2 regions of the Variovorax sp. YR566 genome follow, and region 1 is predicted to be linked to the other one. Evidence: riboswitches for the same ligand, from Rfam matches in the RefSeq annotation. Region 1 holds a riboswitch; the other holds the start of a gene.
The links. Region 1 has a riboswitch for glycine ahead of gcvT (glycine cleavage system aminomethyltransferase GcvT). Riboswitches for the same ligand answer to the same signal wherever they lie in the genome.

Region 1 (7,847 bases):
ATCTGCGCGCTCGCGGGGTTGGTGCCGTGTGCGGAAGACGGAATCAGGCAGATGTTGCGGTGGCCCTGGCCCTTGGCTTCATGGAACGAGCGGATGGCCAGCAGGCCTGCGTACTCGCCTTGCGAGCCGGCGTTGGGCTGCAGGCTGATGCCCGCGTAGCCGGTGGCTTCGCACAGCCAGGCGCGCAGCTGAGCGTCGAGCTGGGCATAGCCCTGCTGCTGCTCGGCGGGCGCGAAAGGGTGGATGTTGGCGAACTCGGGCCAGGTGATGGGGATCATCTCGCTCGTCGCGTTGAGCTTCATCGTGCAACTGCCCAGCGGAATCATGCTGCGGTCGAGCGCCAGGTCTTTGTCCGACAGGCTGCGGATGTAGCGCAGCATCGCGGTTTCGCTCTTGTGGGTGTTGAACACCGGGTGCGTGAGAAAGGCGCTGCTGCGGCGAAGGTCTTCGGGGATCAGCGGCGTGATGCTGCCCGACAGGTCATCGAAGCGCGGCGCCTGCGTGCCGGCGGGCGCGAACAGGCTCCACAGGGTTTCGACGTCGGCGCGCGTGCTGGTCTCGTCGAGCGAGATGCCCAGGTGCTGCTGCAGGCGCTGGCGCAGGTTGACGCCGGCCGCCTGCGCGCGCTCGATGATTGCCGGCGTGTCTTCGCCGGTGCGGATGGTCAGTGAGTCGAAAGCGGTGGTGTTGACCGGCTCGCGGCCCATCTGCGTGAGGCCCTTGGCGAGGATTGCCGTGAGCGCTGCCACTCGCTGCGCAATGCGCGTGAGGCCATCGGGCCCGTGGTAAACGGCGTACATGCTGGCCACCACGGCCGGCAGCACTTGCGCGGTGCAGATGTTCGACGTGGCCTTCTCGCGGCGGATGTGCTGCTCGCGCGTCTGCAGTGCGAGGCGGTATGCGGGCTGGCCATGCGTGTCGACGCTCACGCCGACCAGTCGGCCCGGCAGCGAGCGCTTGAATTCGTCGCGGCAGGCCAGGTAGGCGGCGTGCGGGCCGCCGTTGCACAGCGGCATGCCGAAGCGCTGCGTGGTGCCGCAGACGATGTCGGCATCGAATTCGCCGGGCGCGACGAGCAACGTGAGCGCCAGCAGGTCGGCCGCGACGATGAGGGCGGCGTCGCACTGATGCGCGTGGCCCGCGAGCGGACGCAGGTCGTGCACGTGGCCGGTGGTGGCGGGGTACTGTGCGAGCGCGGCGAAGAACTCGCCGCTCACCATCAGGTGCGGCAGCGTTTCCGACACGGTGCTCACCTTCACTTCGATGCCCAGCGGCGCGGCGCGCGTCTTGATGACTTCGATGGTCTGGGGATGGCAGTCGCCAGACACCAGGAACACGTTGCTCTTGCTCTTCACGCTGCGCTTGGCCAGCGTCATGGCCTCGGCTGCGGCCGTGGCCTCGTCGAGCATCGAGGCGTTGGCGATGGCCATGCCCGTGAGGTCGCACACCATCGTCTGGAAGTTGAGCAGGGCTTCCATGCGGCCCTGCGAGATTTCGGCCTGGTAGGGCGTGTAGGCGGTGTACCAGGCGGGGTTCTCGAGCACGTTGCGCAAGATGACGCCCGGCGTGTGCGTGCCGTAGTAGCCCTGGCCGATGAAGTTCTTGAACACCTTGTTCTTCGACGCCATCACCTTCAGCTCGGCCAGCGCATCGGCTTCGGTTGCCGGTGCGGGCAGGCGCATCGGCTTTGCGCGGCGGATGGCCGCGGGCACGATGCCGTCGATGAACTCCGCGCGCGTTTCCGAGCCGATCACCGGCAGCATGCGCGCCTCGTCCGCCGCATCGATGCCGATGTGGCGGGCGAGGAATTCTTCGGCGTTCTCTAGTTCTTGCAAAGAGGGAAGGGCGGGCGTCGGCATGGCGGTGAGGGCTCGGGGAGAAGAAGGAAGGTGGCTGAGGAACTCAGCGGATCAGGATTCGGCGGCGAACTTGTCGTAGGAGGCCGCGTCCAGCAGGGCGTCGAGCTGCGCGGGTTCGCTCAGCTTGACCTTGAAGAACCAGCCGGCGGCCAGCGGATCGCTGTTGGCGAGCGACGGGTCGGCGCGCAGCGCCTCGTTCACTTCGGTGATCTCGCCCGACACGGGCATGAACACGTCGGCCGCGGCCTTGACCGATTCGACGACGCCGGCAACTTCGCCTTGCGCAAAGGTCTTGCCGACTTCGGGCAGGTCGACGAACACCACGTCGCCCAGCGCGTCCTGCGCATGCACGGTGATGCCGACGGTGGCTGCGTCGCCTTCGGCCGACACCCATTCGTGGTCCTTGGTGTACTTGATGCTCATGGAAAAACTCCTCATGGAAAAAATGAATCGGGGTGCAGAGCCTAGCCTGTCGACCAGGCTCAGCCGCGGTAGTAGCGGGTGGGCACGAAAGGCATCGTCGAGACTTCCATCGGCACCGGCTTGCCGCGCACGATGGCCTGCACGCGCGTGCCCGGCTCGGCGAAGGCGGTGGCCACGTAGCCCATGGCGATGCAGCGGTCGGCCGTCGGGCCGAGCAGGCCGCTGGTGACGATGCCGATGTCATGGCCTTCGAAAGATTGCAGCACCGTGCCGTCGCGCACCGGAATGCGTTCGAGGGCGACGAGGCCCACGCGCTTGCGCTTCAGCGTGTCGTGGTCGGTGTGGCCGGCAGCGCCTGCGGCAGCGACGGCGAGCTGCGCGAGGATCTTTGCCGCGCCAGGAAAGCCGCCTTCGCGCGCGCCGCCCGTGCGGCGCACCTTCTGCATCGCCCAGTTGAGCGAGGCCTCGACAGGCGTGGTGGTGGTGTCGATGTCGTTGCCGTAGAGGCAAAGCCCGGCTTCGAGTCGCAGCGAATTGCGCGCGCCCAGGCCGATGGGCTTGACCTCGGGCTGGGCCAGCAGCAGGCGGGCCAGCGCCTCGGCGTCCTTGGCGGCCACCGAGATCTCGAAGCCGTCTTCGCCGGTGTAGCCGCTGCGGGTGACGAAGGCGGCAATGCCGCCGATCTGCACCGCACCGCCCGTCATGAACACGAAGCGCTCGATGCCGGGCGACAGCCGCGCCAGCGTGGCCGCGGCCTGCGGGCCCTGCAGCGCGAGCAGGGCGTGGTCGGGTAGGGGCTGCACTTGGCAGCGGCTGCCGATCTTCTGCTGGATGTGGGCGATGTCGGCCACCTTGCAGGCGCCGTTGACGATCACGAAGATCGAGCCGTTGCCTTCATTGAAGAACATCAGGTCGTCGAGGATGCCGCCTTCGTCGTTCAGCAGCAGGCCGTAGCGCTGCTTGCCGGCGGGCAGGTCGACCACGTCGACTGGCATCAGGGTTTCGAAGGCGGCCGCTGCATCGGGCCCGACTAGCCGGAGCTGGCCCATGTGCGAGATGTCGAACAGGCCGGCCGCATCGCGCGTGTGCTTGTGCTCGGCCATCAGGCCGGCGGGGTACTGCACCGGCATCGAATAGCCGGCAAAGGGCACCATGCGGGCACCGAGCTCCACGTGGAGGTCGTGCAGCGGCGTCTTGAGAAGTTCGGTAGCGGGGGCGGAAGAAGCAGCCACGGGGCACTCCAAAGGGGCAGACGAAATCCATGACGCAAGCCATGGGCCACCCCTGCTGTCCGCTTTACCTGAGAGATTCGCCCCACGATCGGGGTTTGCTCCTTCGGTGGGCCGATGGGCAGTTTTCACTGCAACGGCCTCTCTCCAGCAAGGAAACGCCGGAGTTCACCGGCGCCTTGTCAGTCCTTTTGCCTGAGCGTTCGGGAAACCCCTGCGCCTTCGGCGGCCCCGGCATGCGGGGCTCTCTCCTGACCTTGGCGAGTGTAGTGGATCGCGCGGGGCCGGGGTTTTGCGTCAGTGGATGATTTCGGCCGGCGGCAGCAGCTTGTCGATGCGCTCGCGCAGCGATTCGGCCCGCTCCACCCCGGCGGTTTTCTCGATCTCGGTGAGCATCAGCGCGGCGATGGTCAGCATCGCCTCGCGGTCGCGGGCCTCGCGCAGGGCGTCGCGCATCTGCAGCGCGAACTTCGGGTCGCGCCGCACGAACATGCGCTCGCAGATGTCGAACAGGAACATGCGCGTGGTGGCCAGCGAGCGCTTGCCGTCGAAGGTGTCGGCCGAGGTGGTGGCGACCTGGATCGGCTCGGCGGCGGCGATAGGCGCGGGCCGGGCGGGGGCTGCTACCGGTGCGGGCGCCGGTGCCGCAGCAGCAGCCTGCGGGGCCTGCAGGTAACCCCGCTGCACCAGCGCCTGGATCGCCTGTTCGGCTTCGACCCGGTTGGAGAACAGCGGACTGAAGTCGGTCAGCGAGCGCCGGCCATCGGCCATCAGCAGCAGGGCGCGCTCACGCTGGCTGAGCGTGCGCTGTCCGCCCTGGAGTTCGTCGCGCGCCTTGTCGGTCTTGGTGGGAAACATGGCAGCCACAGCTTTCGGGAATCGAGGGCTGCAGCATCGTTGCAAGTGGTGACATCTTCATGAACCGTTTGCCTTACAGGGGCAATCGCGGCTGGCCTTCAGCCCGCGCTTTCCTTGCGTATGAGCCACTGGTTGCCCACGCGCTGCAATTCCAGCGTCTTGCGGCTCTTCTCGCGCAGCTTGTCGGCGCTGTAGGTCTGTTGAAAGCTTGCGCTGGCCGCCTGCCCCTGGACGCTGATGACCAGGCTGTCGATGCTCACGCTGATGGTCGTCTTGTCGGTAATGCGCGCGCGGCGGTCCGCCTCCCAGGCCTTGCGGTCCTGGCCTCGGGGCGGCGTGAAGTCGGGTGCATAGGCGGCCAGGTAGCGCACCACGTCCCGGGCTGACCAGGCCGCGGCCCAGGCGCGCACGGCGGCTTCGACTTCGCGGATGCTGGAGGCGGGATCGGCCGGCGCTGCTGCCGATACGGGGGCTGGTGCCGCGGCGGGCGTTGCGGGCGGGGCGCTGAAGGCAGCCGGAGCCAGCAAGGCACCGCCCAGCAGGCAGCTCAGGAATCGATTCATGGCGCAGTCCCCTCCTTGTCGGTTGTCGGCCCTTGGCCCGTCGCCCGATTCTGGCAGTGAACATCCGCCGATTCACCGGGCCGATCAGGCCCCGGAGCCCGGGCCGCTACTTGAACCCGAGCACGTGCGGCAGCCACGTGCTCAGCGCGGGCACGAAGGTCAGGATGACCAGCACCGCCCCATGGGCCCAAAGGAACGGCACCAGCTCCTTCACCAGCGCCGACATCGGCACCTTCGACACGTTGCAGGTCACGAACAGCAGCCCGCCCACCGGCGGCGTGATCATGCCCAGCGTGAGGTTGAAGATCACGATCATCGCGAAGTGCACCGGGTCCACACCCAGCTTGATGGCCACCGGCGCGAGGATCGGCGCCAGCACCATCACGCCCGGCAGCGGCTCGATGAAGATGCCGAACAGCAGCAGGAACACGTTGACGATGATCAGGAACATCCACGGCGAGAGGTTCATGCTGATGAGCCATTCGGCCATCTGCTGCGGAATGCCCTCGATGGTCAGCACCCACGCGAACGAGGCCGACAGCCCGATGATGATCAGCACCGAAGCCGACAGCAGGGCAGAGCGCGAGAGGATGTCGGGCAGCATCTTCCACTCGAGCGTGCGGTAGACGAACTTGCCGCACACCAGCGCATAGAACACCGCCACTACCGAGGCCTCGGTCGGCGTGAACCAGCCGGCGCGCATGCCGCCCAGGATCACCACCGGCAGCAGGATCGCAGGAATCGCCTTCCAGGTCGTGACCAGGATCTCGCGCAGCGGAGGCGTTTGCCCATCGCCCTTGTAGTTGCGCTTTTTCGAGACGTAGAAGTTCACGACGCACATCGCCACCGCGATCAGGATGCCCGGCATGATGCCGGCCGCGAACAGCGTGCCGACCGATACGCTCTCGTCCTGCAGCGCGTAGATGATCATGATGATCGAGGGCGGGATGATCGGCCCCACGATGGCGGTCGAGGCCGTGAGCGCCGCCGCGTACGAGCGGTCGTAGCCGGCCTTGTCCATCATCTTGATGAGCATCGACCCCGGCCCCGCCGCGTCGGCCAGCGCCGAGCCCGAGATGCCCGAAAAGAAGGTCAGCGACACCACGTTGGTGTAGCCCAGCCCGCCGCGTCGGTGGCCCACGAACTGGCCTGCGAAGCGCAGCAGCACCTCGGTGAGCGAGCCGCCGCTCATGAGTTCGGCCGCAAGAATGAAGAAGGGCACCGCCATCAGCGGAAAGCTGTCGATGCCGGTGAAGGTTTCCTTCAGCAGCACCATCAGCGGGTAGTTCTCCGCAAGGATCAGCGTGGTAACGGTGGAAAGGCCCAGCGCAAAGGCCACCGGCACGCCGATGGCCAGGAAAATGCAGGCGGAAACGATCAGAACAATGCTGGCATCCATGGTCGTTCTCCTTACAGCGACGCCGAGGCGTTGGCGTCGAAGTGCGCGTCGGACGCGAACTCCCTGCGCAGCACGTAGCCACGCACCACCAGCAGCCAGTGCACGATCAACAAGATGCCGCCGAACAGCATCGCGCTGTAGATGTAGGCGAATGGAATCTGAGTCACGGCAGTGAGCTGGAACATCGTGCGTTCCATGTACAGCCAGCCGTACCAGACCATGAAGCCGAAGAATGCGAAGAGCAGCCCGGCGACGACGATGCGCACCGCGACGGCCGCGCTGCGGGGCAAGGCGTCCTGCAGGTTCTCGACCGCGATGTGCCCGCCGTAGCGCAGCACCGGCCCGGCGCCCAGGAAGGTGAGCCAGATCATCATGTGGCGCGACACCTCCTCGGCCCATTCGAGCGACTGGCTCGTGGTGTAGCGCAGCACGACGTTGGTGAAGATGATGACCGACATGGCGGCCAGCAGAAGAATCAGCGCCCAGCGGTTGGCGGCGAGAAAGTAGCGCTCGAAGGCTTGCACTTTGTGTTGTTCTCTGTTCTGTCTGAAAAACGAAGCGCCCGGCGCACGCATGCGTGCCGGGCGCGTTGCCGGAGGGTCGGCCGTTGCGGCTCAGGGCTTACTTGACGTCCGTGATCTTCTTGATGTTGTCCGCGCCGAATTCCTTGGCGTAGCTCACGTAGGCGGGCTTCAGCGCCTCGCGGAAGGCGGCGCCGTCGACGGTGCGCGTGACCTTCATGCCGTCTTTCTCGAGCTGGGCAATGCCGTTGTTCTCGTCGTCGTTGACCTTCTTGCGCTGGGCAATGGCGGCCTTCTTCGCGGCCTCGGTGAACACCTTCTTGTCGGCGTCAGACAGCTTGTTCCACACCTTCGGCGACAGCAGAAGCAGCGCCGGCGAGTACACGTGGCCCGTGAGCGAGAGGTGCTTTTGCACCTGCGAGAACTTCGACGACAGGATCACCGGAATCGGGTTCTCCTGCCCGTCGACCGTGCCTTGCTGCAGCGCGCCGAACAGTTCAGGGAAAGCCATGGGCGTGGGCAGGATGCCGAAGGTGCGGTAGCCGTCCATGTGCACCTTGTTTTCCATGGTGCGCATCTTCAGGCCGGCCGCGTCGCTGGGCTTGACGATGTCGCGCTTGCTGTTCGTCATGTGGCGAAAGCCGTTCTCCGTCCAGGCCAGCGCGATGATGCCCTTGCTCGGGAACTTGGTCAGGATGTCCTGCCCGATGGGGCCGTCCATGACTTTGCGCGCATGGTCGTAGTCGCGGAACAGGAACGGAATGTCGACGATCTTGACCTCGGGCACGAAGTTGCCCACCGGGCCGGTCGAGGTATTCACCAGGTCCTGCGTGCCGAGCTGGATGGCCTCGATCTGCTCGCGCTCGCCGCCGAGTGCCGAGTTGGCGAAGTGCTGGCACTTGTAGCGGCCTTGGGTGCCTTTCTCGATTTCTTCGCAGAACACCGTGGAGCCCACGCCGTAGTGCGACTCCTTGGAAGTCGCGTAGCCGATCTTC
Region 2 (7,847 bases), 3.4 Mb from region 1:
CCCGCGGCGCGGTATTCATTGATGTGGAGGTGCATCCGCTGCGATTTTCCAGGCACCTCCAACTGGGCGTGCGAACCAATAGCCGGCGGATTTCCCGCATTCTTTCGAAAATCCAAACTCCGGATGAGGCATTTCAAAGCGCAGCGATTGGAATGAAGGCGATGTTCTCGCGGCGAGGCGACGGTGCCTTGCTTTGCCGCGATTCCAGGGTGGGCGTTTTTCTGGGGCAGACGGAAGTTGACCTGGCCCTCGTCAGCAATGGCCGACTTGTGCGTCCAGCGGATGTCGCTGAGAGGGTTGCGGATCTCGCGGCTGAAGTGGACGTCCTGGCAATCAAGCCTCATCCGTATCAAGAAAATACGGTGCTGCTCGACGACCTGTTGAGGCGCATACCGAACGCGATAAAAATCGAATCCAATATCTACGCAATGTTTTGTGCCGAAAATATTGAATTCTTCGCAGGGATTTCATCGGGCGCATTAACTGAAGCGGAGTATTTTGGTCGCCGAAAAGAAATGCTCGCCGAGCCAGATAGAAATAACGCCGCGCATCTTCCAGATGGATGTACGGATTGGATTCCCGTTGGAAGCGAAATTGCCTCCCTTCCTGTGATGAGGGACATCGTCGGCCGAGTGCGCCTGCCGTTCTTTCTGATGCCCCGGAAGCGCTATTCCACAGTCATGTCGGCTGCAAACGCGGACATGGTGGATCGGGCATTCGGGTTTCGCTGGGGCCTTCAGCTCGACGCCGCGGGACTGCGCTCGAGCCCGAAGGTGGCGCTGGGCGAAGATGTCCAGTTCGGGCGCGGGAGCCCCTATGCGGGGGGGCTGTTGTCCGGCTGGCACGAGCCGGAAGTCTGGGGTGTTTGGAGTTCGGGGGAGAAAGCTGCCTTGCTGTTCGTGCTCGACACCACGAAGCTCCCTGCAACCGGGCAGCTACGAATTAGCGTGGCGGGTGCACTCTATCAACCGAGCGGGAGCGCGCGGGTTGCACTGGAGGTCCAAATCAATGGCAGGGCTTGCCAGGCTGCCAGGGCGGGCGATTCACTGACCTTGTCCTGCGATCTGGATGTGCAGCAATTGCGCGCCAGGCCGTTCCTGGCTGTCGAGCTTGTCGTGAGCGGCGCCCACCGGCCTTGCGACATATCCGAAAGCGCCGACGCCCGCTGCCTCGGCTTCGGACTTCGGCTGTTGAAGGCCGAAGTGGTCGTGGCGAATGACAGTGAGGCTGCGAGCGTCTCGCTTCAGGATGCGCTTGTGGAGTGAGCGCGAGCCGCACCGGTGCGGCTCGCGCGAGCGATACCCCTGAACGCGAAATCCACCTCAGGCGCCAGCCCGCTCACGATCCGCGCGATGGACTTCCCCGAGCCGCAGGCATGCGTCCAGCCGAGCGTGCCGTGGCCCGTGTTGAGGAACAGGTTCGGCAGCTTGGTCTTGCCGATCAGCGGCACGTTGCTCGGCGTCGCGGGGCGCAGGCCGGTCCAGAACTGGGCCTGCGTGGTGTCGCCGGCACCGGGGAACAGCTCTTCGACGCGGCGCACGATGGCTTCGCACCGCACGCGGTTGAGGTCGCGGTCGTAGCCGTTGAGCTCCGCTGTGCCGGCGATGCGCAGGCGGTCGCCCGACTCCGAGGTGTAGCGCGAGAACACGAGTTTGAATTCGTCATCCGTCAGCGAGACCTGATGGGCTTTCGTCGCGTCCTTGACGGGCAGCGTCACCGAATAGCCCTTGGCGGGGTAGATCGGCAGGCGGATGCCCAGCGGGGCGGCATACAGCGGGCTCAGCGAACCCATCGCCAGCACGAAGGCGTCGCCGCGGATGCGCTGGAAGCGGCCTTCGCTGTCGGTGGCTTCGACGTGATCGATGCTGCCGCCGGCTTCGCGCAGCGCGGTCACGGTGTGGCTCATCAGGAACTTGACGCCCGCCGCGGTGGCCAGGCCCACGAGCTCGCGCGCGAAGCGGTTGGCGTCGCCGGACTCGTCCTCGGCCGTGTAGGTGGCGCCGGCCAGCTTCGGGCGGATGTGGGCGAGGGCGGGCTCGATCTTCACGGCTTCATCGGCCGAGATGACCTGGCGTTCGCAGCCCAGGGCGCGCATCTGCTCGGCGGGCGCGAGGGCGCCGTCGAACTCTTTTTGCGTCGTGTAGAAGTGCAGGATGCCCTGCGTGCGCTGGTCGTAGTTCAGGCCGGTGTCGCGGCGCAACTGTTGCAACATCGAGCGGCTGTATGTTCCGAGACGCACGATCTGCTCGATGTTGTGGCGGGTGCGCGCCGATGTGCATTCGCGCAGGAACTGAAGGCCCCAGAGCCACTGGCGCATGTCGGCGCGGATGCGGAAGAGCAACGGAGCATCTTCCTTGCCCAGCCACTGCAGCACCTTGAGCGGTGCGCTTGGGTTGGCCCAGGGCTCGGCATGGCTGACGGAAATCTGCCCGCCGTTGGCGAAGCTGGTTTCGGCGGCCGGGGTGGCCTGCCGGTCGATCACGGTCACTTCGTGGCCGAGTTGCTGGAGGTAGTAAGCCGAGGTCACGCCGAGCAGGCCGGCGCCAAGAACGATCACGCGCATTTCAAGTACCTTTGAGGTTGCAGCGCTTGAACGACGGGCGTGGTGTGCTATTGAATAAATAGCAAAGCAACCGGACGACCGCTGTCCAAGTTGCCGCTCCCCCTGTCCTCGGTACCTGAGAGATTCACCCGCTGCGCCCGCAGAGGGTTTGCTCCTTCGGTGCATCACGACCACGTTGGGCGGTGCGATGGCTCTCCAGACGGCGTTTCAGTTGGTGCAGTACAGGTCCCTTGTTTTGGACCGACCTGAGCGTTTATGGGAGTTTGCGCCTTCGGTAGGGCCACCGGGGTGGCCCGCTCTCCTGCAGTGGGGCGATTGTAGGCGGGGCTTGCGCGGGCGCCAACCTTTGATATCTCTCCTCTGGCCGAATGGGATAATCGCCTGTTGATTTGCCGCAAGGCGATCGTTCCATATATCAGCAGGGGACTTCATGATCCTGGTTACCGGCGGCGCTGGCTTCATTGGCGCCAATTTCGTACTCGACTGGATCGCCAACGGCGACGAGCCGGTCGTGAACCTCGACAAGCTGACCTACGCAGGCAACCTCGAGACCCTCGCGTCGCTCAAGAACAACCCGAGGCACATCTTCGTGCAGGGCGACATCGGCGACAGCGCTTTGGTCGATCGCCTGCTGGCCGAGCACAAGCCGCGCGCAGTTGTGAACTTCGCCGCCGAATCGCACGTGGACCGCTCCATCCACGGCCCCGAAGACTTCGTGCAGACCAACGTGCTGGGCACCTTCCGCCTGCTCGAATCCGTGCGCGGCCACTGGAGCGCGCTGCCGGCCGAGCAGAAGACGGCCTTCCGCTTCCTGCACGTGTCCACCGACGAGGTCTACGGTTCGCTCTCCAAGACCGACCCGGCCTTCACCGAAGAGAACAAGTACGAGCCCAACAGCCCGTATTCGGCCAGCAAGGCCGCCAGCGACCACCTCGTGCGCGCCTGGCACCACACCTACGGCCTGCCGGTGCTGACCACCAACTGCTCGAACAACTACGGCCCCTTCCACTTTCCCGAGAAGCTCATCCCGCTGATGATCGTCAATGCACTGGCCGGCAAGAGCCTGCCCGTGTACGGCGACGGCATGCAGGTGCGCGACTGGCTCTACGTGAAGGACCACTGCAGCGCCATCCGCCGCGTGCTCGAAGGCGGCAAGCTGGGCGAGACCTACAACGTGGGCGGCTGGAACGAGAAGCCCAACATCGAGATCGTCAACACCGTGTGTGCGTTGCTCGACGAGCTGAGCCCCAGGGCCGACGGTAAGCCCTACAAGGAACAGATCACCTACGTCACCGACCGCCCCGGCCACGACCGCCGCTACGCCATCGACGCGCGCAAGCTCGAGGCCGAGCTTGGCTGGAAGCCCGCCGAGACCTTCGACACCGGCATCCGCAAGACCGTCCAGTGGTACCTGGCCAATGGTGAGTGGGTGCGCAATGTGCAAAGCGGCGCGTATCGCGAGTGGGTCGAGAAGCAATACGACGCAGCACCTGCGAAGGCCGCGGCATGAAGTTGCTGCTGCTGGGCAAGGGCGGACAGGTCGGCTGGGAGCTGCAGCGCAGCCTGGCGCCCCTGGGTGAACTGGTCGCGCTCGACTTTGACAGCACGGATTTCAACGCTGACTTCAGCCGGCCGGAGCAACTGGCCGAGACAGTCTTGAAGGTGCGCCCCGACGTGATCGTCAATGCGGCGGCGCACACGGCCGTCGACAAGGCCGAGAGCGAACCTGATTTTGCGCGCAAGCTCAACGGCACTTCCCCGGGAATCGTGGCCGAGGCGGCGCAGCAGATCGGCGCGCTGATGGTTCACTACTCGACCGACTACGTCTTCGACGGCAGCGGCACCAGGCCCTGGAAGGAAGACGACGCGACCGGCCCGCTCAGCGTGTACGGCCGCACCAAGCTCGAAGGCGAGCAACTGGTGGCCCAGAACTGCGCCCGTCACCTGATCTTCCGCACCAGCTGGGTGTATGCCGCGCGCGGCGGCAACTTCGCCAAGACGATGTTGCGGCTGGCGAAGGAGCGCGACAAGCTGACGGTCATCGACGACCAGTTCGGTGCCCCCACGGGGGCAGAGCTGCTGGCCGACGTGACGGCGCATGCCATCCGAGCGACGCTGCAGGACCCGGCCAAGGCCGGCCTCTATCACGCCATCGCTGGTGGCGAGACCAGCTGGTACGGCTATGCGCGCTTCGTGATCGAGCAAGCCAAGGCGGCGGGTGTCGAGCTCAAGGCCGGCCCGGAGGCCGTCGAGGCCGTGCCGACCAGTGCCTTCCCGACCCCGGCAAAGCGCCCGCACAACTCGCGCCTGGACACCACCAAGCTGCAGGCCACGTTCGGCCTGCGCCTGCCGCCCTGGCAGGAAGGCGTTGCGCGCATGCTGCGCGAGATTCTTTGAACTTTCACGAGAAAAAGAACATGACCAAGACGACGCAACGCAAAGGCATCATCCTGGCCGGTGGTTCCGGCACCCGCCTGCACCCCGCGACCCTGGCGCTCAGCAAGCAGCTGCTGCCGGTGTACGACAAGCCGATGATCTATTACCCGCTGAGCACCTTGATGCTGGGCGGCATGCGCGACATCCTGATCATCAGCACGCCCCAGGACACGCCGCGTTTCCAGCAGTTGCTGGGCGATGGGAGCCAGTGGGGGATCAACCTGCAGTACGCGGTGCAGCCGAGCCCTGACGGGCTGGCGCAGGCGTTCATCATCGGGGACAAGTTCGTCGGGAACTCTCCGAGTGCACTTGTGCTGGGGGACAACATCTTCTACGGGCACGACTTCGTGCATCTGCTGTCCGATGCAGATACGAAGACCTCCGGAGCCACGGTGTTCGCGTATCACGTCCATGATCCCGAGCGCTACGGCGTGGTTGCCTTCGATGCCGAGGGCAAGGCCAGCAGCATCGAGGAAAAACCACTCAAGCCCAAGAGCAGCTATGCGGTGACGGGGCTGTACTTCTATGACAACCAGGTGGTCGACATCGCCAAGGCTGTGAAGCCAAGCGCGCGAGGCGAGTTGGAGATCACCGCAGTGAACCAAGCCTATCTCGACCGCGACCAGTTGAATGTGCAGATCATGCAGCGAGGCTACGCATGGCTGGATACAGGCACGCACGACAGCCTGCTGGAAGCGGGGCAGTTCATTGCGACGCTGGAGCATCGGCAGGGGCTCAAGATCGCCTGCCCCGAAGAAATCGCATGGCGCAATGGATTCATCACGGGTGAGCAACTCGAGAAGCTGGCGACGCCTCTGGCCAAGAGCGGATATGGCAAGTACCTCAGGCATTTGCTGAGCGAAGAAGTCCGTTCTTAATGTCGAAGTACTCGATGCTCGCCACTCTACGGTTCAGCATCGTCGTACTGACGCGCAACTGTCCCGAGACCCTGCGCCATTCACTGGCGACCTGTCTCGATCAGGATTTCGATGACTACGAGATTCTGGTCTGCGACAACAGCGATCCGGCCGCAGCGGCGCAGGTGGCCGAGATCGTCGCCGTGGCAGCCTCTTCGCGCATCCGGTATTTGCCACCTGAACGCCCTTTGGCAATGAGCGCCAATTAGGAGCGCGGTTTGAGCCAGGTGCGCGGCGAATACGTTACGGTGCTCGGCGATGACGATGGGCTCATGCCCTACGCGTTGCGCCGGACAGTTACCTCAAGCGCGTGGTTTGATCCATCACTCTCTGATTCCCCAGCCATGAAAGCAACATCTACATCCATTCCCGACGTCCTGGTGATCGAACCCAAGGTCTTTGGCGATGCACGCGGCTTCTTCTTCGAGAGCTTCAACCAGAAGGCTTTCGACGAGGCCGTTGGCCGGCATGTCGACTTCGTGCAGGACAACCATTCACGGTCGGCAAAGGGCGTACTGCGCGGGCTGCACTACCAGATGCAGCAGGCTCAGGGCAAGCTCGTGCGTGTGGTCAGCGGCGCGGTGTTCGATGTCGCCGTCGACATTCGTCGCTCCTCGCCGACCTTCGGGCGTTGGGTTGGTGTCGAACTGACCGATGCCAACCACAAGCAGCTATGGGTGCCTGCGGGTTTTGCCCATGGTTTCTTGGTGCTCAGCGAGACTGCAGACTTCCTCTACAAGACCACTGACTACTACGCGCCGATGCATGAGCGATGCATCCGTTGGGATGACGCGTCGATCGGCATCGATTGGCCAGATATAGGTGTCGCGCCGACGTTGTCGGCCAAAGATGCGGTGGGAGCAAGTCTGGCCACGGCAGAGCTTTACCCGTAGCGTTGTAAGGTTCGTGTCATGTTCGGTGAAATGACTACGATGGCCGGGGCTTCGCCTGCATGCGGATTTGGGGGCTGGTGGTGCCTGCGGTCAGCTTTCTGCTGAGGGGAGGGGACTCGCAGACTAAAATTTCGCCTTTAAGTTTTCATCTATAGATGGGGGACCTCGTGCGCGTTTCAAATAGAAAAAGAGTGATGGTGACCGGCGGGGGCGGCTTCCTGGGGTCTCACCTGTGCGAGCGGTTGCTTAACGATGGCTGCGATGTGCTGTGTGTGGAGAACTTCTACAGCGGGACTCGCGACAATGTTGTTCATCTCATGAACAACCCGCATTTCGAACTGATGCGCCACGACGTGACCTTTCCCTTGTACGTCGAGGTTGACGAGATCTACAACTTGGCCTGCCCGGCGTCGCCCATTCACTACCAGCGTGACCCGGTCCAGACGACCAAGACGAGCGTCCACGGCGCAATCAACATGCTCGGATTGGCCAAGCGTACGGGGGCCAGGATTCTTCAGGCATCGACCAGCGAAGTCTATGGAGACCCCGAGGTGCATCCCCAGCGGGAGGATTATTGGGGCCATGTGAACCCCATTGGTATCCGGTCCTGCTACGACGAGGGCAAGCGATGTGCCGAGACGCTCTTTTTCGACTACTACCGGCAGCATCAATTGGAGATCAAGGTCGTTCGCATCTTCAACACCTACGGTCCGCGGATGCACCCCAACGACGGTCGCGTTGTCAGCAACTTCATTGTTCAAGCCCTGCGCGGCGAGGACATCACGATCTACGGCGACGGCTCCCAGACGCGCAGCTTCTGCTATGTCGACGACTTGATCGAGGGCTTCGTTCGCATGATGGCCACCCCGAGCGACGTCACGGGGCCGTTCAACATGGGAAACCCCGTCGAGTTCACGATCAAGGAACTTGCGGAAGCCGTTCTCAAGAGCATCGGGGGCAAGTCCACATTGATCTTCAAGCCTCTGCCCCAGGATGACCCGAAGCAGCGCCAGCCCGATATCACCATGGCTCGGGAAA

Region 2: linked by a shared signal. The riboswitch ahead of ACTG4X_RS05665 (D-amino acid dehydrogenase) and the one ahead of gcvT (glycine cleavage system aminomethyltransferase GcvT) in region 1 are both predicted to bind glycine.

Annotation. Positions count from the first base shown of each region.
Region 1 covers NZ_CP197092.1:4,591,614-4,599,460, reverse strand. Annotated here, with positions in the region: partial or broken gene gcvP (aminomethyl-transferring glycine dehydrogenase) at 1-1,859, opposite strand, end outside; gene gcvH (glycine cleavage system protein GcvH) at 1,911-2,282, opposite strand; gene gcvT (glycine cleavage system aminomethyltransferase GcvT) at 2,342-3,514, opposite strand; glycine riboswitch at 3,560-3,672, opposite strand; glycine riboswitch at 3,685-3,775, opposite strand; gene ACTG4X_RS21650 (hypothetical protein) at 3,809-4,369, opposite strand; gene ACTG4X_RS21645 (L,D-transpeptidase Cds6 family protein) at 4,468-4,932, opposite strand; gene ACTG4X_RS21640 (TRAP transporter large permease) at 5,039-6,331, opposite strand; gene ACTG4X_RS21635 (TRAP transporter small permease) at 6,343-6,855, opposite strand; gene ACTG4X_RS21630 (TRAP transporter substrate-binding protein) at 6,953-7,847, opposite strand, start outside.
Region 2 covers NZ_CP197092.1:1,222,826-1,230,672, forward strand. Annotated here, with positions in the region: gene ACTG4X_RS05660 (hypothetical protein) at 1-1,265, shown strand, start outside; gene ACTG4X_RS05665 (D-amino acid dehydrogenase) at 1,244-2,563, opposite strand; glycine riboswitch at 2,656-2,772, opposite strand; glycine riboswitch at 2,776-2,877, opposite strand; gene rfbB (dTDP-glucose 4,6-dehydratase) at 2,994-4,073, shown strand; gene rfbD (dTDP-4-dehydrorhamnose reductase) at 4,070-4,960, shown strand; gene rfbA (glucose-1-phosphate thymidylyltransferase RfbA) at 4,981-5,877, shown strand; gene ACTG4X_RS05685 (glycosyltransferase family A protein) at 5,877-6,125, shown strand; gene rfbC (dTDP-4-dehydrorhamnose 3,5-epimerase) at 6,261-6,809, shown strand; gene ACTG4X_RS05695 (UDP-glucuronic acid decarboxylase family protein) at 7,004-7,847, shown strand, end outside.